2 regions of the Nocardioides sp. P5_E3 genome follow, and region 2 is predicted to be linked to the other one. Evidence: riboswitches for the same ligand, from Rfam matches in the RefSeq annotation. Region 2 holds a riboswitch; the other holds the start of a gene.
What was found. A riboswitch is a leader RNA that binds a small molecule or an ion and turns the genes downstream of it on or off. The one in region 2 is predicted to bind cyclic di-AMP.
Positions count from the first base shown of each region.

Region 1: it holds a riboswitch for cyclic di-AMP, as region 2 does, so the genes downstream of both, ACXJKB_RS03215 (NlpC/P60 family protein) here and ACXJKB_RS19955 (C40 family peptidase) in region 2, are expected to answer to the same signal.

Region 1 is NZ_JBFUMR010000004.1:40,219-46,590, forward strand. It holds gene ACXJKB_RS03190 (DEDD exonuclease domain-containing protein) at 1-230, opposite strand, end outside; gene ACXJKB_RS03195 (hypothetical protein) at 338-613, shown strand; gene ACXJKB_RS03200 (NYN domain-containing protein) at 624-1,868, shown strand; gene ACXJKB_RS03205 (hypothetical protein) at 1,934-2,140, shown strand; gene ACXJKB_RS03210 (hypothetical protein) at 2,150-3,478, opposite strand; cyclic di-AMP (ydaO/yuaA leader) riboswitch at 3,747-3,910, shown strand; gene ACXJKB_RS03215 (NlpC/P60 family protein) at 3,993-4,919, shown strand; gene ACXJKB_RS03220 (hypothetical protein) at 4,981-6,165, shown strand; gene ACXJKB_RS03225 (Flp family type IVb pilin) at 6,270-6,372, opposite strand, start outside.
Region 2 is NZ_JBFUMR010000038.1:14,206-23,638, reverse strand. It holds gene ACXJKB_RS19985 (cobalamin-binding protein) at 1-21, opposite strand, end outside; gene ACXJKB_RS19980 (putative immunity protein) at 31-546, opposite strand; gene ACXJKB_RS19975 (excalibur calcium-binding domain-containing protein) at 583-1,293, opposite strand; gene ACXJKB_RS19970 (HIT family protein) at 1,548-1,964, shown strand; gene ACXJKB_RS19965 (phosphatase PAP2 family protein) at 1,975-3,039, opposite strand; gene ACXJKB_RS19960 (SDR family NAD(P)-dependent oxidoreductase) at 3,133-3,900, shown strand; cyclic di-AMP (ydaO/yuaA leader) riboswitch at 4,009-4,215, shown strand; gene ACXJKB_RS19955 (C40 family peptidase) at 4,217-4,777, shown strand; gene ACXJKB_RS19950 (DUF3048 domain-containing protein) at 4,942-5,967, shown strand; gene ACXJKB_RS19945 (TetR/AcrR family transcriptional regulator) at 5,951-6,595, opposite strand; gene ACXJKB_RS19940 (YqgE/AlgH family protein) at 6,667-7,221, shown strand; gene ACXJKB_RS19935 (DUF3039 domain-containing protein) at 7,245-7,532, shown strand; gene ACXJKB_RS19930 (DEAD/DEAH box helicase) at 7,529-9,307, shown strand; gene ACXJKB_RS19925 (IclR family transcriptional regulator) at 9,335-9,433, shown strand, end outside.

The DNA of each region.
Region 1 (6,372 bases), on a different contig from region 2:
TCCGTGTGGGGGTCGACCAGCGTCTGGAACTCACCGAGCACCTCGCCGCCCCGGACCTTCACCGCGCCGATCTCCGTGATCATCGATCCGGCCGCAGCGGAACCGCCCGTCGTCTCGAGGTCGACCACACAGAAGGTCAGGTCCCGCAGCGGCCGCCCCAGCTCGTCGAAGCTGCGCTGCGCCTCCCAGCGGGACCTCTCCCGCGTCGGACGGTGGGCGGTGGTGCTCATGTCCGACGACGCTAGACGTGGGATCCGACATCGGGGCCGCGGCGCGCGGACTACGCTGACCGCGCCCGCCCACCAGTGGCGGCGGCCCGACGACCGAGGAGACCTCCGTGCCCGAGCAGACCAGCGACCTCCGCGTTCCCGGCGACGGCGAGCGGTGGCGTTGTGCCGGCTGCGGCAACCTCACCCGCTTCGACGTCACCCGCACCCGTCGTACGACGGAGTACTGGCACTTCGACCTCGCGGGCGAGCACCAGGTCGAGGAGGAGACGGTGCGCTCCGAGGCGGTCGAGTCGGTCTCCTGCCGCTGGTGCGGACGCAACGACGCCATCGAGGTCGTGGATCGCGCCTCGGCGGACACGTCCGCCGACCCGGCCGCCGGATGACGGGACGTCGGTGACCGACCCAGCGGCCCTCCCGGAGCGGCTGCGCCTGCGGGTGGTCGCACTGGTCTCGGCGGTCCTGCCGTCGGTCGCACCGATGCCGCCGTCCCTCCGCAAGGTCGCCGGCTTCGCGCCGGCACGCCGTGCCCGGCTCGGCGGCTCGGCGATCTGGGCCGCCCTCGACGACGCCGCGTTCCGCGAGCACGCGGCGGTGCAGGTCGCGGTCGTGCCGGCCTCCGCGGACGACCCGGTCGACGCCGCCGCTCGCGCCTGGCTGGCCAGGGACGAGGGCTGGGAGGCCGTCGTCGCGGAGGTCGCCGGCTCCCTGGGCGAGCACGAGGAGCGCGACGAGCAGGCCAACGCCGAGCACGCCCGCCTGACCGCGCAGGTGGCAGCGCTGCAGGCCGAGCTCGGTGCCGTACGCGCGGAGCACCGCGGGGAGCTCGAGCGTGCGAAGGCCGACCACAAGGTGCTGCGCCAGAGGCTGGGCGAGGCGCGCGGTGTGCTGCGTGCCGCCGAGCAGTCGAGGGACGAGGCCCACGCCGCGCGGGACGAGGCCCTGGCTGCGGCGGCGGCTGCGACCCGCACCGCCGAGGCAGACGTACGACGACTGCGCGCCCAGCTGGAGGAGGCCGAGGCCGGCCTCGCCGCCAGCCGACGCGAGACGCGGTCCGAGCGCGACGCCGCCAGCATCCGGGCGCGGCTCCTGCTCGACGCGGTCGTCGACGCCGCGACGGGACTGCGGCGCGAGCTCGCCCTCCCCGCTGTCAGTGGTGCTCCCGGCGACGCCGTGGAGGCCGCCCTGGCAGGTGTCGAGGCAGCGCCCTCCTCCAGCGCACCGGCCACACCCGCGCTGCTCGAGCAGACCCTCGCGCTGCCGCGGGCCCGACTCGTGATCGACGGATACAACGTCACCAAGCAACGCTGGCCCAGCGCGAGCCTCGAGGCGCAGCGCAGCCGACTGGTCGCTGCACTGGGGCCGCTGGTGGCGAGGACGGGGGCGGAGACGACCGTGGTGTTCGACGCAGCGGAGTCCACGGTGCGCACGGCGATGCCGGCGCCCCGCGGCGTCCGCGTGGTGTTCAGCCCGGAGGGCGTCATCGCCGACGACGTGATCCGTCAGCTGGTGGCTGCCGAGCCACGGGGGAGAGTGGTCGTCGTGGTGACCGGAGACCAAGCAGTCGCGCGCGACGTGGCACGTGACGGAGCGAGAACCGTTCCCGTGGCGGCGCTGATCGGCGTGATCGCCGGCTACTAGCGCGACACGCCGGCGCGCGACACGCCGCGGAGGCGTTGTCGGTGGCCCCTGTCACCGTTCGGGACATGACGACACGGATCGATTGCGACACCTGCGTGGTGCGTGGGCTGCACTGCCACGACTGCGTGGTGACGGTGCTCCTCGGCCCACCACCCGAGCTGACCATCGACGACGACGAGATGGCCGCGCTCGACGTGCTGGCCTCAGGTGGCCTGGTGCCGCCTCTACGGCTCGTGGAGCCGGTGAACGGTCCGGTCATCGAGTCGGCCTGACGGTATCGCTCAGAGCGCGGGGAACCACCGCGACTGGCACCGCGACGGGCGTTGTGTGTCGACGGCGCGGAAGGCGAGCAGCTTCCTGACCACGAGCGGCATGCGGATGCCGTCGCTGCCGTCCAGCGTGCGCTCGCCGTCACCGTCCCGCACCACGACTGTGGCGTCCGGGTGCCGTTCGAGGTAGTCGAGGAGGTTGAGCTCCGGGACGAGGTAGCCCTCGGTCGCGTACAGCGCGAGCCCCTCGTCCTCCGAGCCGACGACCTCGACGAGGTCGTCCTGGACGTGGCTCAGGTGCAGCGTCCTCGGGACGATCAGATGGTTGCTCTGCCCGGCGACCGTGACGAGGTTGGCGTACATGTTGAAGCTCGTGCTCGTCTTCACCTCCAGGTACGGCGTGAGCGCGTTGCCGACGACGAGGGCCACAAGCAAGACGGCGGCGACGCCGGGCAACCGCATCGGACGAGGAGCTGGGCCCAGCCCATGCCCAGTTGTGCGCACGATCAGCCACGTGGCGAGCGGCACCCACACCAAGAATGGGATCAGCTTGAGCACCACCGCAGTCACCAGCGTCGGGGGCAGCAAAGACGACACCACGAGGACGGGAGCGAGGCCGAGGGCCGCCGTCCGGGCTCGCGACGGTCGGGTGGCGCGAGCCTCCAGGTCCGACGTGGTCGCGTCCGGCAGGAACAGGCAGAGCAGCACGATCAGGACGGAGGTGAAGTCGTAGAAGTGTTGGTCGAGGTCGATCGAGATGAGCGTGTGGAAGACCATCGCGAGCAGAACGCCGACGCGCCGGGTCTTGGTGAAGGCCAGCAGCACGGGCACTGACAGCTCGGCCAGCACGGGACCGGCGATGGTGAATGGAGCGAGGGGTCCGTCGCTCACGAAGGTCGGTAGCCCGAACGAGCTGAGGGACTGGTTGGCGTAGAAGACTCCGCACGACACCGCGGGATCGAGGAAGCCGCTGTTGAGCTTGGCGAACGCGGCGAAGCCGTAGAAGCCGAGCAGGATCCACCGGCCGGTGACGGCGAGCCAAGCCCAGGGATCGGGCCGGGTGAGGGCCACGAGCACCGCCAACGCTACGAATCCCATGAGTAGCCAGTGGTTGCCCGTCATCGGCAGCTCCAGCCACAACGACACGACTGTCAGTGCGGCGGTTGCCCCGAGCAGCCTCGCGGCGGGACGGACGAGCAGCACGAGCGCGGATGCCCCGAGCAGTGCCGAGACGATCGTCAGCGACGGCGTCCCGCCGTACAGGTCGCCGCGCCAGCCCACCGGGTTTCCGATGAGGTGAGCGATGACGGCCAGCGCGTACGTGCGCGCGAACCACCGCATGGGAGCGACCATCCGGTCGGTGCCCTCGGCGGTTAGCAGGGGTTGTGTCATAGCTCCAGACCTGTCGGACGTGCGGGCACCGTATCGCCGCGCTGGAGAGCTGTGCAGGCGATTCGGCGACTAGCGCCCGGCGGTCGGTGCGACACGGCTGGGGCAAATCGCGAGATCTTGTGCCGAAGATTGGCGACGGCTCCTCGAGCGGTTTAGGGTGTGGGCTGACGTCCGTGGCAGTGGGTCACCAGGCCCGCGCGGACGTCGCGCCGAGTCGTGGACCACACCCCCGCATCATCCGTGGTCGACGAGCCGGGGAACCACACTTCCCCCTGGGGTGAATCGCCTGTGAGGCGTGCTGCGCGAGCGGCACGAGGAGCAGGAGTAGGCCAGTCGTGCCGAACCCGTCAGCTCACCTGGTAGGCGTACGACACCCCGAGGAGTTCCCCCGCTCGTGGCTCACACCCGCAAGCGAGTTGGCGCGACCGTTCTTGGTCTCACCGCGATCGCTGCCATCGCTTTCGTGCCTGCAACCCCCGCGCAGGCCGACCCCGACATCAAGGACGTCAAGGTTCGCGTCGACCGCCTCTACCACGAGGCCGAGGCGGCGCAGGAGCGCCTCCACGACGCCAAGCTCGACCTCGCCGACCTGCGAAGCGACCTCGACGGTCTGAAGGCCGACCAGGATCGCCAGGACGAGCGCCTCGGCGCCGTGCGCGACCAGGTCTCCGACGCCGTCGTGCGCCAGCTCGAGGGAGAGGGCATTTCGACCGTCGGTCAGATCGTCGTCTCCGACGACCCGGGGGCGTTCCTCGACTCGCTCTCGACGATGTCGTCGTTCAACGACCTCCAGGCGTCGCTGCTCTCCGACTACGACACCGAGCTCGAGGCCCTCGAGATCCGTCGCGAGGCCACCGCGTCCCGCACCAAGGAGATCGCTGAGATCACCGAGCAGCTGAGCGACGAGAAGGACACGGTCGACGACAAGCTCGCCGAGGCCAAGGACCTGCTCGCCGACCTCGAGGCCGAGGAGCGCGAGCGCGTGCTCGCCTCGCGCGGCACCACGACCCGCGCGCCCAGCTCGGTCTCAGTCCCCGCGTCCGGCCGTGCCGCCGCGGCCGTGCAGTACGCGATGGCACAGGTGGGCGACGCCTACGTCTACGGCGCCATGGGCGAGAACGCCTTCGACTGCAGCGGCCTGACCATGCGCGCCTGGGCCCAGGCCGGCGTGTCGCTCCCGCACTCGTCCAGCGCCCAGTTCAGCTCCGGCCCGCGCATCGCCGCCAGCGACCTGCAGCCCGGCGACCTGGTCTTCTATTACAGCCCGATCAGCCACGTCGGCATGTACATCGGCAACGGCATGATCGTCCACGCTGCCAACCCCGGCACGGGCGTCGCCGTCTCGGGCCTCTACTCGATGCCCTTCGTCGGCGCGGTCCGCCCTGGCTGACCAGCAGACATCGAAGGCCGGTCGTCCACTCCTGTGGGCGGCCGGCCTTTCGCTGTTCCTCGTGGTGGTCCTGGTCGTCGTCCTCACCATGGACGGCCGGCAGGAGGTGGCGCCCCCTCAGCCGACCGAGGCGCCGCGGGCGAGTCCGGCGGAGGCGGCGGCCGCGCTGACCGCGTTCGTCGAGGCCGTCGAGGAACGTGACGGGCAGGCCCTGGCGCGGCTGGCGCCCCCCCAGGTGCCGGCAGCGGACGAGCTGTTGTCGGGCATCGCGGCCAACGTCCGCTCGCTCGACCTCGCGGCCGTGGACGCGCGCTACGTCGACCAGCTGGGCGCTGTCGCCCCCGACGGCTCGTGGAGCGGCGTGGCCGAGCTGACGTGGCGCGTGCGCGGCTTCGACGCGGCGCCGGCGCGCACCGACGTGGTCGTGAGCTTCGCGCCGAGTGGCGGGGGACTGGGCATCGTGGAGTTCGCGTCGTCCGAAGCAGCGGGGGCTCGCCTGCCGCTGTGGCTCCGTGGCCGCCTCGCGGTCTCCCGGTCGGACGGCGTCCTCGTGATGGCGGACGGCTCCTCGAGCGTCGCCGAGGCCACGGCGGCACGCACGGCGCGGGGCATCGACGTCGTACGACGCGTCCTGCCGGAATGGAGCTCGCCCGTGGTGGTGGAGGTGCCCGCCACCGCAGCCGCGCTCGACGAGACCCTGGGCGCACGACCAGGGACGTACGCCGGGATCGCCGCGGTGACGGCCGCGGTCGGACGAGCCTCGGACGGCGACGGTCCCGTACACGTGTTCGTGAATCCTGACGTCACGGACGGGATGAGGCACGTAGGAGCGCAGGTGGTCATGAGCCACGAGCTGGTCCATGTCGCGACCCGTGCGGTGCGCAAGCCGGTCGAGCCGTGGCTGCTCGAGGGCTTCGCGGACTACGTCGCGCTCCGCGGCACGCGCCTGCCGGACCGCGTCACCCTGGGACGTGCCATCGCGGCAGCCAGGCGCGACGGCGTACCGGAGGCCTTGCCGGGCGCTGCGGACTTCGACACCCGGGCCCACGACCTCCAGGCGAGCTACGAGCTCGCCTGGCTGGCGTGCCGGGTCATAGCCGAGCGACGGGGGGAGCGGGCGCTGACGTCCGTTCACGACGCGGTCGCCGGAGGTGAGTCCGTCGGCAGTGCGCTCAGTAGGTCGGCGCTGTCGCGCGAGCTTCTCACCCGAGCGTGGCGGAACCGCTTGCGCGACCTGGTCAGGTGAGGCCCCGGAACGAGCGGAAGGCAACCGGGGAACCGGTTGCCTTCCGAGTGGAGCGGATGGTGCTTGGACAGGTTCGCGGTCACACACCCTCGCCTGCCGAACCGTCAGTTCCAGCTGCCGACCGACGTCGCCAAGCCTGCGAAGAAGGTGTTGAGTGAGTTGCCGAACAGTCCGACGCCAATGACGATGATAAGGGCGATCAGCCCC
Region 2 (9,433 bases):
GATGAGCGAGACGATGCGCATCGGGCGACCCTAGTCGTCGAAGACGTCCCAGCAGATCGCGTTGCGGCGGCGCTGGTCCTCGACCACCAGGTCGCGCACCTCGACGGGCAGCCGGTCGCGCTGCCACCGGCACTCGTCGCGACGTGCCACCTCCTCGTGACCCGCCGGGGCGGCCGCCCCGGCGGCCTTGATGGCGTACGCCGCTGCCCCCAGGTCGTGCTCCGCGACGTGGGCGACCACCGCAGCCTGCCCGGCGGCGTACGCCGCGAAACGCGGTGCACCCCTCAGGTCGCGAGCCGCACCCATGGCGTGCCCGCCGAGCACGCGGGTCTGCATCATCGACAGCTCGCCGCGCGTCCAGGCGCGGGCGGCGGCGATCGCCTCGCCGGGCCGGAGGTCGTCGGGCCGGGCGGCCTCGAAGAGCGGGAGCACGTGCTCGGCGCACTCCGCGGCCCACAGGGCGAGCCGGTGGTGGTCCTCGTCGGTCAGCGTGCCGCCGCGCCTGACGGTGACCAGGCGCGGGTCGCGCACGGCCGGCAGGATCATGGCCCGACGCTATCGCCGAGCCGGATCAGGGCGCCGTCACCAGCAGCCGCGCCACGCACCCCGCGCGTGGTCGCGGGCGTTGTCGATGGCGCGCACGTACTCGCGGTGCCGGGCGACGGGCGTGCCGCCGAAGACGTACGGCCGGGTGAAGCCGTCCCAGGCCTGACGGAACGAGAGGTCGCCGTAGCCGCCCTGGCGCTGCACGTAGCGCAGCAGCCGGCCGTAGCGGTCCTTCGCGGCCTGGGTGCGGTCGGACACGAGGTGGACGGTCGAGCCGACCGGGGCGAGCCTGCGGAGGTTGGCGGTCGCGTCGTTCGCGCCGCAGCGGCCCCGCTCGGGGGTGTCGATGCCGAGCATGCGCACGGAGACCTGCGACCCGCCGCGCAGCCGGACGTGCAGGGTGTCGCCGTCGACGACACGGACGACGTTGCCGGTCTCGCGGTAGGTCCGGGGTCCCTGCTGGGCCTGGGTCTGGTTGCTGCCGGTGTCGGCGAGCTGCTGCGGCGAGGTGTTGCCGCGACCGATGCACGGACAGGGATTGGACTCGCACGCGACACCGTCGCCGTCGTCGTCGAGGCGGTGCGGGTCGCCGCCGCCGGCGTTCAGGAAGAAGTTCTGGGCGGCGGCCTGGCTCGCGAAGTCGCCGCAGTCGCGGTCGATGACGGCAGAGGCGGGCGCCGGAGCCGAGAAGCCGAGGCCCAGGGCGACGATGGCGAGAGCGAGCGCGCGGACGAGCTGGTGGTGCATGTGTTCCCCCACGGGATATCGGTGGTGCTGACACTGAAGGTTCACACCGAAGGGGCCGGCGCGTCGGTGGATCGGGCGAAGTCTCCTCCCGTCAGGTGAAGTACAGATCGCCGCCCCGAGAACCGCCTCTGGGGAACGAGGCGCAGGCCGGTGGGGGGCTCGCGGCTGCATCTGGTTCCCCACGCGCAGGCTACGACCCGCGCCGCGATCGTGGCGGCGCACGTGTGGGGGGAGCCCGTGGCACCATCCGTGACGTGGACGGATGCGTGTTCTGCCAGATCATCTCGGGCGAGGTGCCCGGTCACCTCGTGCTGGAGACCGACGACCTGGTGGCGTTCCTCGACACCCGGCCGGTCTTCAAGGGGCACGTCCTGCTCGTGCCGCGCACCCACCTCGAGACGCTCCCGGACCTCCCCGCGGGACAGCGCGACGGGTTCCTCGCGGCGGCCCAGCGGCTCGCGACGGCGGTCAAGGACGCCCTCGGCGCGCAGGGGTCGTTCGTGGCGATCAACAACACGGTCAGCCAGTCCGTCCCGCACCTCCACCTCCACGTGGTCCCGCGCACCAAGGGCGACGGGCTGCGCGGCTTCTTCTGGCCCCGCACCAAGTACGCCGACGGCGAGGCAGCGGCGTACGCCGATCGCCTGAGGGTGGCGCTCATCGACGGGTGAGGGCGGTGGCTCAGCCGCGTCGGCCGGGGAGGGCCTCGACCTCGTGCGACACGTCGGTCGCGGTGCGGAACGCCCACGGTTCGTCGCGACGGCGCAGCGGGTTGCCGGTGACCTTGGCCGCCAGCACGAAGGCAGCGGCGCCGACGAGGAAGCCGGCGAGCACGTCCACGAAGAAGTGCCACCCCAGGTAGACCGTCGCCACGCAGGTGAGCGCGAGGAACACCCACGCTGGGACCCGGATCGCGACGGGCAGCCTCATCTGTTCCGCCATGAGGCAGATGGTGAACATCACGGCGACGTGCAGGGACGCGAAGGCCGCGATCGTCTGCACCGTGCCGGTGTCCCAAGGCCCCGCCAACACCTCGATGCGGTCGGCGAGCAGCATCTCGCTGACCGAGGTGTTGGGGGTGTGCGGCAACGAGGCGAACCACTCGGGCGAGGAGTAGACGGGTCCGAGGGACGGCACGGTGAAGTAGAGGGCCGCGCCCAGGCACCAGTCCAGTGAGATCGCCGTGACGTACCACGCGCCGGCGGGCGACCGGCGCGTCCACACCAGCGCGATCGCCAGGCTGGCCGGCACCAGTCCGATCCAGACGAGGTAGACCCCCGCCATCACCCAGTTGGCCCACGACGTCCCCAGGATGTGGTGGAGGACGACCGCCGGGTCGTGGCCGAGCCACAGCACGCGGTCGATCCGGGCGAGCTGGGAGTCGGCCAGCCGGTCGGTGACGAACGGGACGTAGCTCTTGAGGTTGCGGAACGCGACGTAGGCGACGTACCACGTGACGAGCCCGCTCACCGTGAAGAGGATCTGGTCGCGGTTCCACCGCTCGACGAGCACCGTCCGGAGGGCGACGCGCGCGGCCGTGCCGCCGCGCCGGACGAGCAGCACCCACCGCGCGGCGACGTCGAGCGCGACCGCCGAGGCGACGATCACCGGCAGCCGGAACCAGGTCGGCAGGGACGCCCCGTCGGGATCGCGCAGCGGGAGATGATGGGTCCACGCGACCAGCGCTGCCAGCGCGGCCATCACGGCCGCGACCACGGCCGCCGCTCGGAACTCCCCCCGACCCATGGGTCCACCGTAGCGACCCCCGGCCGCGGTGGACCGGACCAGAGCGAGCGGTAACCTCGGCCGGACATCTCACCTCGACCTCCAGGAGTCCTCATGGGTCGCTACGACCGCCGTGTCGCCGTCATCACCGGAGCAGCCCGAGGCATCGGCTTCGGCATCGCGCAGCGCCTCGCGAGCGAGGGCGCCTCGATCGCGGTCCTCGACCTCGACGAGGCCGCCGCCCAGGAGGCTGCCGGCCGGCTCGAGCTCGCCGACGGCGCCCGCGCTGTGGGCATCGGCTGCGACGTCGTCGACGCGGCCGCCGCCGAGGCCTCCGTGCAGCGGGTGGTCGACGAGCTCGGCGGGATCCACGTGCTGGTCAACAACGCCGGCATCACGCGCGACAACCTGCTGTTCAAGATGACCGAGGAGGACTGGGACCTCGTGATGAACGTCCACCTCAAGGGCGTCTTCAACATGACCAAGGCCGCTCAGTCCCGGTTCGTGGAGCAGAAGTACGGCAAGATCCTCAACCTTTCGAGCGTCTCCGCGCTCGGCAACCGCGGCCAGGCCAACTACTCGGCGGCCAAGATGGGCATCCAGGGCCTCACCCGCACGCTCGGCATCGAGCTCGGCCCCTTCGGCGTCACCGCCAACGCCATCGCGCCTGGGTTCATCGCCACCGAGATGACCGATGCCACCGCGCGCCGCCTCAAGATGGAGCCCGAGGAGCTGCAGCGGCTCAACGCCGAGGCGACGCCCGTGCGGCGCGTCGGGCAGCCCGATGACATCGCGGCCGCGGCCGCGTTCCTGTGCAGCGACGAGGCGTCGTTCATCACCGGTCAGACGCTGTACGTCGACGGGGGCCGCAAGCTCGGCTGAGCGCGCTCCGGGCGTGATCCCGGCCACGCCCCACGCTCGGGGACGTGGCCGGTTTTGCGTCCCTTGGGGTCGTCTGTCACCTTGGATGGCGGTCGAGAGACCCAACCGTCCCGGACTACGCCGAGTCCTGCCCGGCCGGGACGACCCCCGAGACACACCGGGGCAGGAGTGGGGGACCCACAGGTTCCACCGCCGGTCATCGACCGGCTCGGGGCGAAGCCGCCAGCCTCCCAGCAGCACCACGGGAGCACGGTGGCAGGGCACTTTCCAGCCCTAGCCCGACAGCTCACCTCACAGGCGTGGGAAAGGAACATCCATGCCTGCGACCCCTCGTAAGGCGCGAGCCCTCGCGCTCGCCCTCGCCGGGCTCGGCATCACCGCATCGACGATGAGTGCCATGCCCGCAACCGCCGCCACCGGCGGCAGCACGTCCGACAACGCCTCCACCACGACCACCGCGAAGAAGACGCAGAGGACGGCGCCCGTCAGCGCCAAGCGTCGGGTGGCCAACCGCGTGCTCACCGCACGCGACATCGCCATGCGCCAGCGCGGCGACGCCTACGCGTACGGCGCCGCCGGCCCGGACCGCTTCGACTGCTCCGGCCTGGTGAAGTACAGCTACAGCCGCGCCGGCCTCGCGCTGCCGCGCACGTCGAGCGCCCAGGCGGGACAGGCTCGCCGCATCGCCAAGAAGGACATGCGCTCCGGCGACCTGATGTTCTTCTACGGCAGCGGCGGGGTCTACCACGCCGCGATCTTCCTGCGCTGGTCGCACGGGCACGCCGTGATGGTGCACTCCCCGGGCTCGGGACAGCGCGTACGCGTCGCCGTCCCGTGGACGTCCGCCTGGTTCGCCGGGACCGTCCGCCGCGCCTGATCGGCGCCTGCCTCCGGGTGACAGGCCCGGATTGGTAGGTACTTCCTGCTGATCTACCCTGTGGCGCGCCTTCCCCGATCGGGGAGGGCGCGCCTCCAGACTTTCCAGAGAACCGCCAGACCCGAGCCCCCCGGCTCGACACCCCCGCTCGATCGGAGCTCCCCGTGCGTCACCGTCGCCACCTCTCGTCGCCCCGTGCGATCGTCGCCACCCTCGCGGCGGCCACGCTCCTCCTCGCCGGCTGCAGCGGCGGGGACGACGACCCCGCCCCGAGCGCCTCCGCGTCGTCCGAGCCGACCAGCTCGGAGACGTCCGAGGCCCCGCCGGAGCCGACGTACTGGCCCCTGACCGGTCTCGAGCGCAAGGGCGACGCACCCCGGCACCCCGTCGTCGTCACCAAGGTCGACAACACGTCCTCCAGCGCCCCTCAGGTGGGTCTCGGCTCGGCCGACCTCGTCGTCGAGGAGCTCGTCGAGGGCGGCTACACGCGCCTCGCGGCGTTCTACTACTCCAAGGTGCCCGCCGCCATCGGCCCGGTGCGCTCGATGCGCGCCAGCGACATCGGGATCGTCCCGCCGGGCGCGACCGTCGTGACCAGCGGCGCGGCCCCGGTCACGATCAACCGGATCAACGGCGCCGGCATCCCGTGGATCACCGAGGGTGCGGCCGGCGTCTACCGCGAGACGTCGCGCTCGGCGCCCTACAACCTCTTCGCCAAGCTCGGCGACATCTCCAAGCGCCTGAAGGCCGAGAAGGAGCCGCCCCCCTACCTCCCGTGGGGCGACGAGGCCGACCTGCCGAAGGGCGCGAAGGCCAGCACGCTCACCGCCGACTTCGGGGCCCACTCCACCAGCTGGCAGTTCCAGCAGGGCGGCTACGTCAACACCGACTCCTACGCCGCTGAGGGCGACCAGTTCCCGGCCGACTCCGTGCTCGTGCTGCGGGTCCGCGTCGGCGACGCGGGCTACCGCGACCCGGCCGGCTACCCGGTCCCGGAGACACAGTTCGAGGGCAAGGGCGCTGCGCTGCTCTTCCACGGCGGCCGTGTCGTGAAGGGCACGTGGACCAAGGACGGTCTGACCGGCGCGATCGAGCTCTCCACCAAGGGCGGCGACCTCACCGTGCCCGCCGGCCACGTGTGGGTGGAGCTCGTGCCGGCCGTCAACGGCAACGTCACGTTCGCGAAGTAGTCCCCGGCGCCAGCGCTCCGGCGCCTTCGTCGAGGAGGCGCTGGAGCCCGGCCAGGATGACGCCGATCGCCGTCTCGACCCGCAGGGCCGCGGCGGCGGGGTCGTCGCTGACGGCGACCGAGCCTCCCGCGGCCGACATGGCGCCGAAGAAGATACGCGTGAACGTGTCGAGCATCGCGTCGTCGAGGTCGCGTCCCTCGGCGGTCAGCACCGAACGCACGATCTCGTCGACGAGGGCGTACGTCGAGCGCTCCTCCTGCTCGCGGTAGCGCTCGTGGCCGAGCACCGAGGGGCCGTCGGAGACGACGACCTGGCGGTAGGCCGGCTCCTGGACCGCCTCGAGGAAGGCCCGCATCCCGGCCTGCGCCTTGTCCCACGGGTCCGGGTGCCCCGCTGCCGCGTCGGCGATCCCCGTCGTCGCCCGGGACTGCACCCGCTCGAAGGCCGCCTCGAAGATCGCCTGCTTGCCGCTGAAGTGGTGGTAGAGCGCGCCCTTGGTGACGTCGGCGCCCGCGGCGATGGCGTCCAGCGACGTGGCGGAGTAGCCGTGCGCGGTGAAGAGACGCTCGGCGACCTCGACGAGCGCCTGCTTGGTCGCCTCGGAGTAGCGCTTCCGCCGGGTCTCCATGGATCGCAGCCTAGGTGACCCCGGCTCGCGCGGGTGGTGTGTCGCACCGAGGGGTCGGCCATAGTGGATCCATGCAGCTCGCTTCGGGGATGTTGCTGGTGGCGACGCCGGCGCTGCAGGACCCCAACTTCGCCGACACGGTCGTGCTGCTGCTCGACGTCACGGAGGAGGGCGCCCTCGGCGTCGTCCTCAACCGCCCCTCCCAGATCCTGGTCGCCGACGTCCTCGAGCCGTGGCGCGACGTGGTCGCGGAGCCGGAGGTGCTGTTCCGCGGGGGACCGGTCGGGACGGACGGCGCCCTCGCGGTCGGCGCGCTGCGCGACCCCGGCGACCCGCCCGTCGGGTGGCGACCGGTCGCCGGGCTGCTGGGGATGGTCGACCTCGACACCCCGACCGAGCTCGTCGACGGCACCCTCCGCGCGATGCGCGTCTTCGCCGGCTATGCCGGCTGGGGCGAAGGCCAGCTCGACGGCGAGGTCGAGGAGGGCAGCTGGTACGTCGTCACCAGCGAGGCCGCCGACGCGTTCCGCGACGACCCGGGCGGCCTGTGGCGCGACGTGATGCGCCGGCAGCCCGGCATGCTCGCCTGGCACGTGAACCGCCCCGTCGATCCCGACATGAACTAGTCCTCGCGTTAGGCTTGCCCATCATGAGCACCATCGGATTCTCCCCGGGCACCCAGACGATCGAAGAGCGTCAGACCGTCCCGACGGACGAGGGTGACCACGAGCGGTTCTCGCACTACGTGCCGAAGGACAAGCTCACCGAGGCGATGGTGATGGGCACGCCCGTGATCGCGCTCTGCGGCAAGGTGTGGGTGCCTTCGCGGTCCCCTGAGAAGTACCCGGTCTGCCCGGAGTGCAAGGAGATCTGGGACTCGATGAACCCGGGCAAGTCCGGCGGCAACGGCTCTGACGGCTCGGGTCCCGAGGCGTGACGGGGCGGCCTGACGCGCCGCTGCCTCCCGCGTGGCCCGACCGGGCCGCCTGGGGCACCGCGCCCTCCCTCCGCGCCTGGCAGCAGGCGGCGATGGACCACTACCAGTCCCGCCAGCCGCGCGACTTCCTCGCGGTCGCGACCCCCGGCGCCGGCAAGACCACCTTCGCGCTGACGGTGGCGGCCGACCTGCTCAGCCGTCGCATCGTCGACCGGATCACGGTCGTGGCGCCCACCGAGCACCTCAAGACCCAGTGGGCCGAGGCCGCGGCCCGGGCCGGCATCCCGATCGACCCGACCTACTCCGCGGGCAAGGGCCGGACGTCCGACGACTACGTCGGGATCGCGGTGACCTACGCGGGTGTCGCGGTCAACCCGCTCGCGATGCGGATCCGCACCGAGCGGTTCAAGACGCTGGTGATCCTCGACGAGATCCACCACGCCGGCGACGCGCTGTCGTGGGGCGAGGGCGTCCGCGAGTCCTTCGACCCGGCCACCCGTCGGCTCGCACTGACGGGAACGCCCTTCCGCTCCGACATCAACCCGATCCCGTTCGTCACCTACGCCCCCGGCGACGACGGCATCCCCACCTCGTCGGCCGACTTCACCTACGGCTACGCCCACGCGCTCGCCGACCACGTCGTCCGCCCGGTGCTCTTCATGGCCTACTCCGGCGAGATGCAGTGGCGCACCCGCGCCGGCGACGAGATCGTCGCCCGGCTCGGCGAGCCGCTGACCAAGGACATGCACGCCCAGGCGCTGCGTACGGCCCTCGACCCGCGCGGGTCGTGGATCCCCGCGGTGCTGGAGGCGGCCGACCGGCGCCTCTCGGAGGTACGCCGCCACGTGCCCGACGCCGCCGGCCTGGTCATCGCCGGCGACCAGGAGACCGCCCGCGCCTACGCGGCGCTGCTGAAGAAGATCAGCGGCGAGACCCCGACCGTGGTGCTGTCGGACGAGAAGGGCTCCTCGAAGAAGATCGAGAAGTTCACCCACTCCGAGCAGCGCTGGATGGTCGCGGTCAGGATGGTGTCCGAGGGCGTCGACGTTCCGCGCCTGGCCGTCGGGGTCTGGGCGACGACGGTGTCGACGCCGCTGTTCTTCGCGCAGGCCGTCGGCCGCTTCGTGCGCGCCCGCTCGCGCGGCGAGACCGCGTCGGTGTTCCTGCCGTCGGTGCCGCACCTGCTCGAGTTCGCCTCCGACATGGAGGCGCAGCGCGACCACGTGCTGGGCCGCCGGGTCAACGACGAGGACGACATCTTCGCCGCCGAGGAGGGCCTGCTCGCCGCGGCCAACGCCGAGGACGCCGCGTCTGGCGAGCTCGAGATGTCGTGGGAGGCGCTGGGCTCCACCGCGTCGTTCGACCACGTGCTCTACGAGGGCGCGCAGTTCGGCCACTCCGGCGAGGTGATGGCCGGCTCGGAGGAGGAGATGGACTTCCTCGGGATCCCCGGCCTGCTCGAGGCCGACCAGGTGCGCGAGCTGCTGCACTCGCGGCAGAGCGAGCGGGCCCGCAAGCAGAAGGCCGACGGTGTCGGCGACCGCGTCGTCGACTCGGTGCAGGAGCTCAGCACGCACCAGCAGCTCGGCGTGCTCCGGCGCGAGCTCAACGGCCTCGTCGCCGCCTGGCACCACCGGACCGGCCAGGCCCACGGCATCACCCACAACGCGCTCCGCAAGGAGTGCGGCGGGCCGCCGGCGGCCGTCGCCAACGCCGAGCAGCTGCACGAGCGGATCAACCGGATCCGCGAGTGGGCCGTGCGCAAGACCTCCTGAGCCTGGATCCGCTGCCATAGTGGCCCTGTGCCCACCGAGACCTCGCAGACGCTCGACCGAGGGCTGCGCGTCCTCCGCGTGCTGGCCGAGAGTCCCGAGGGCCTGACGGTCACCGAGCTCTCGAGC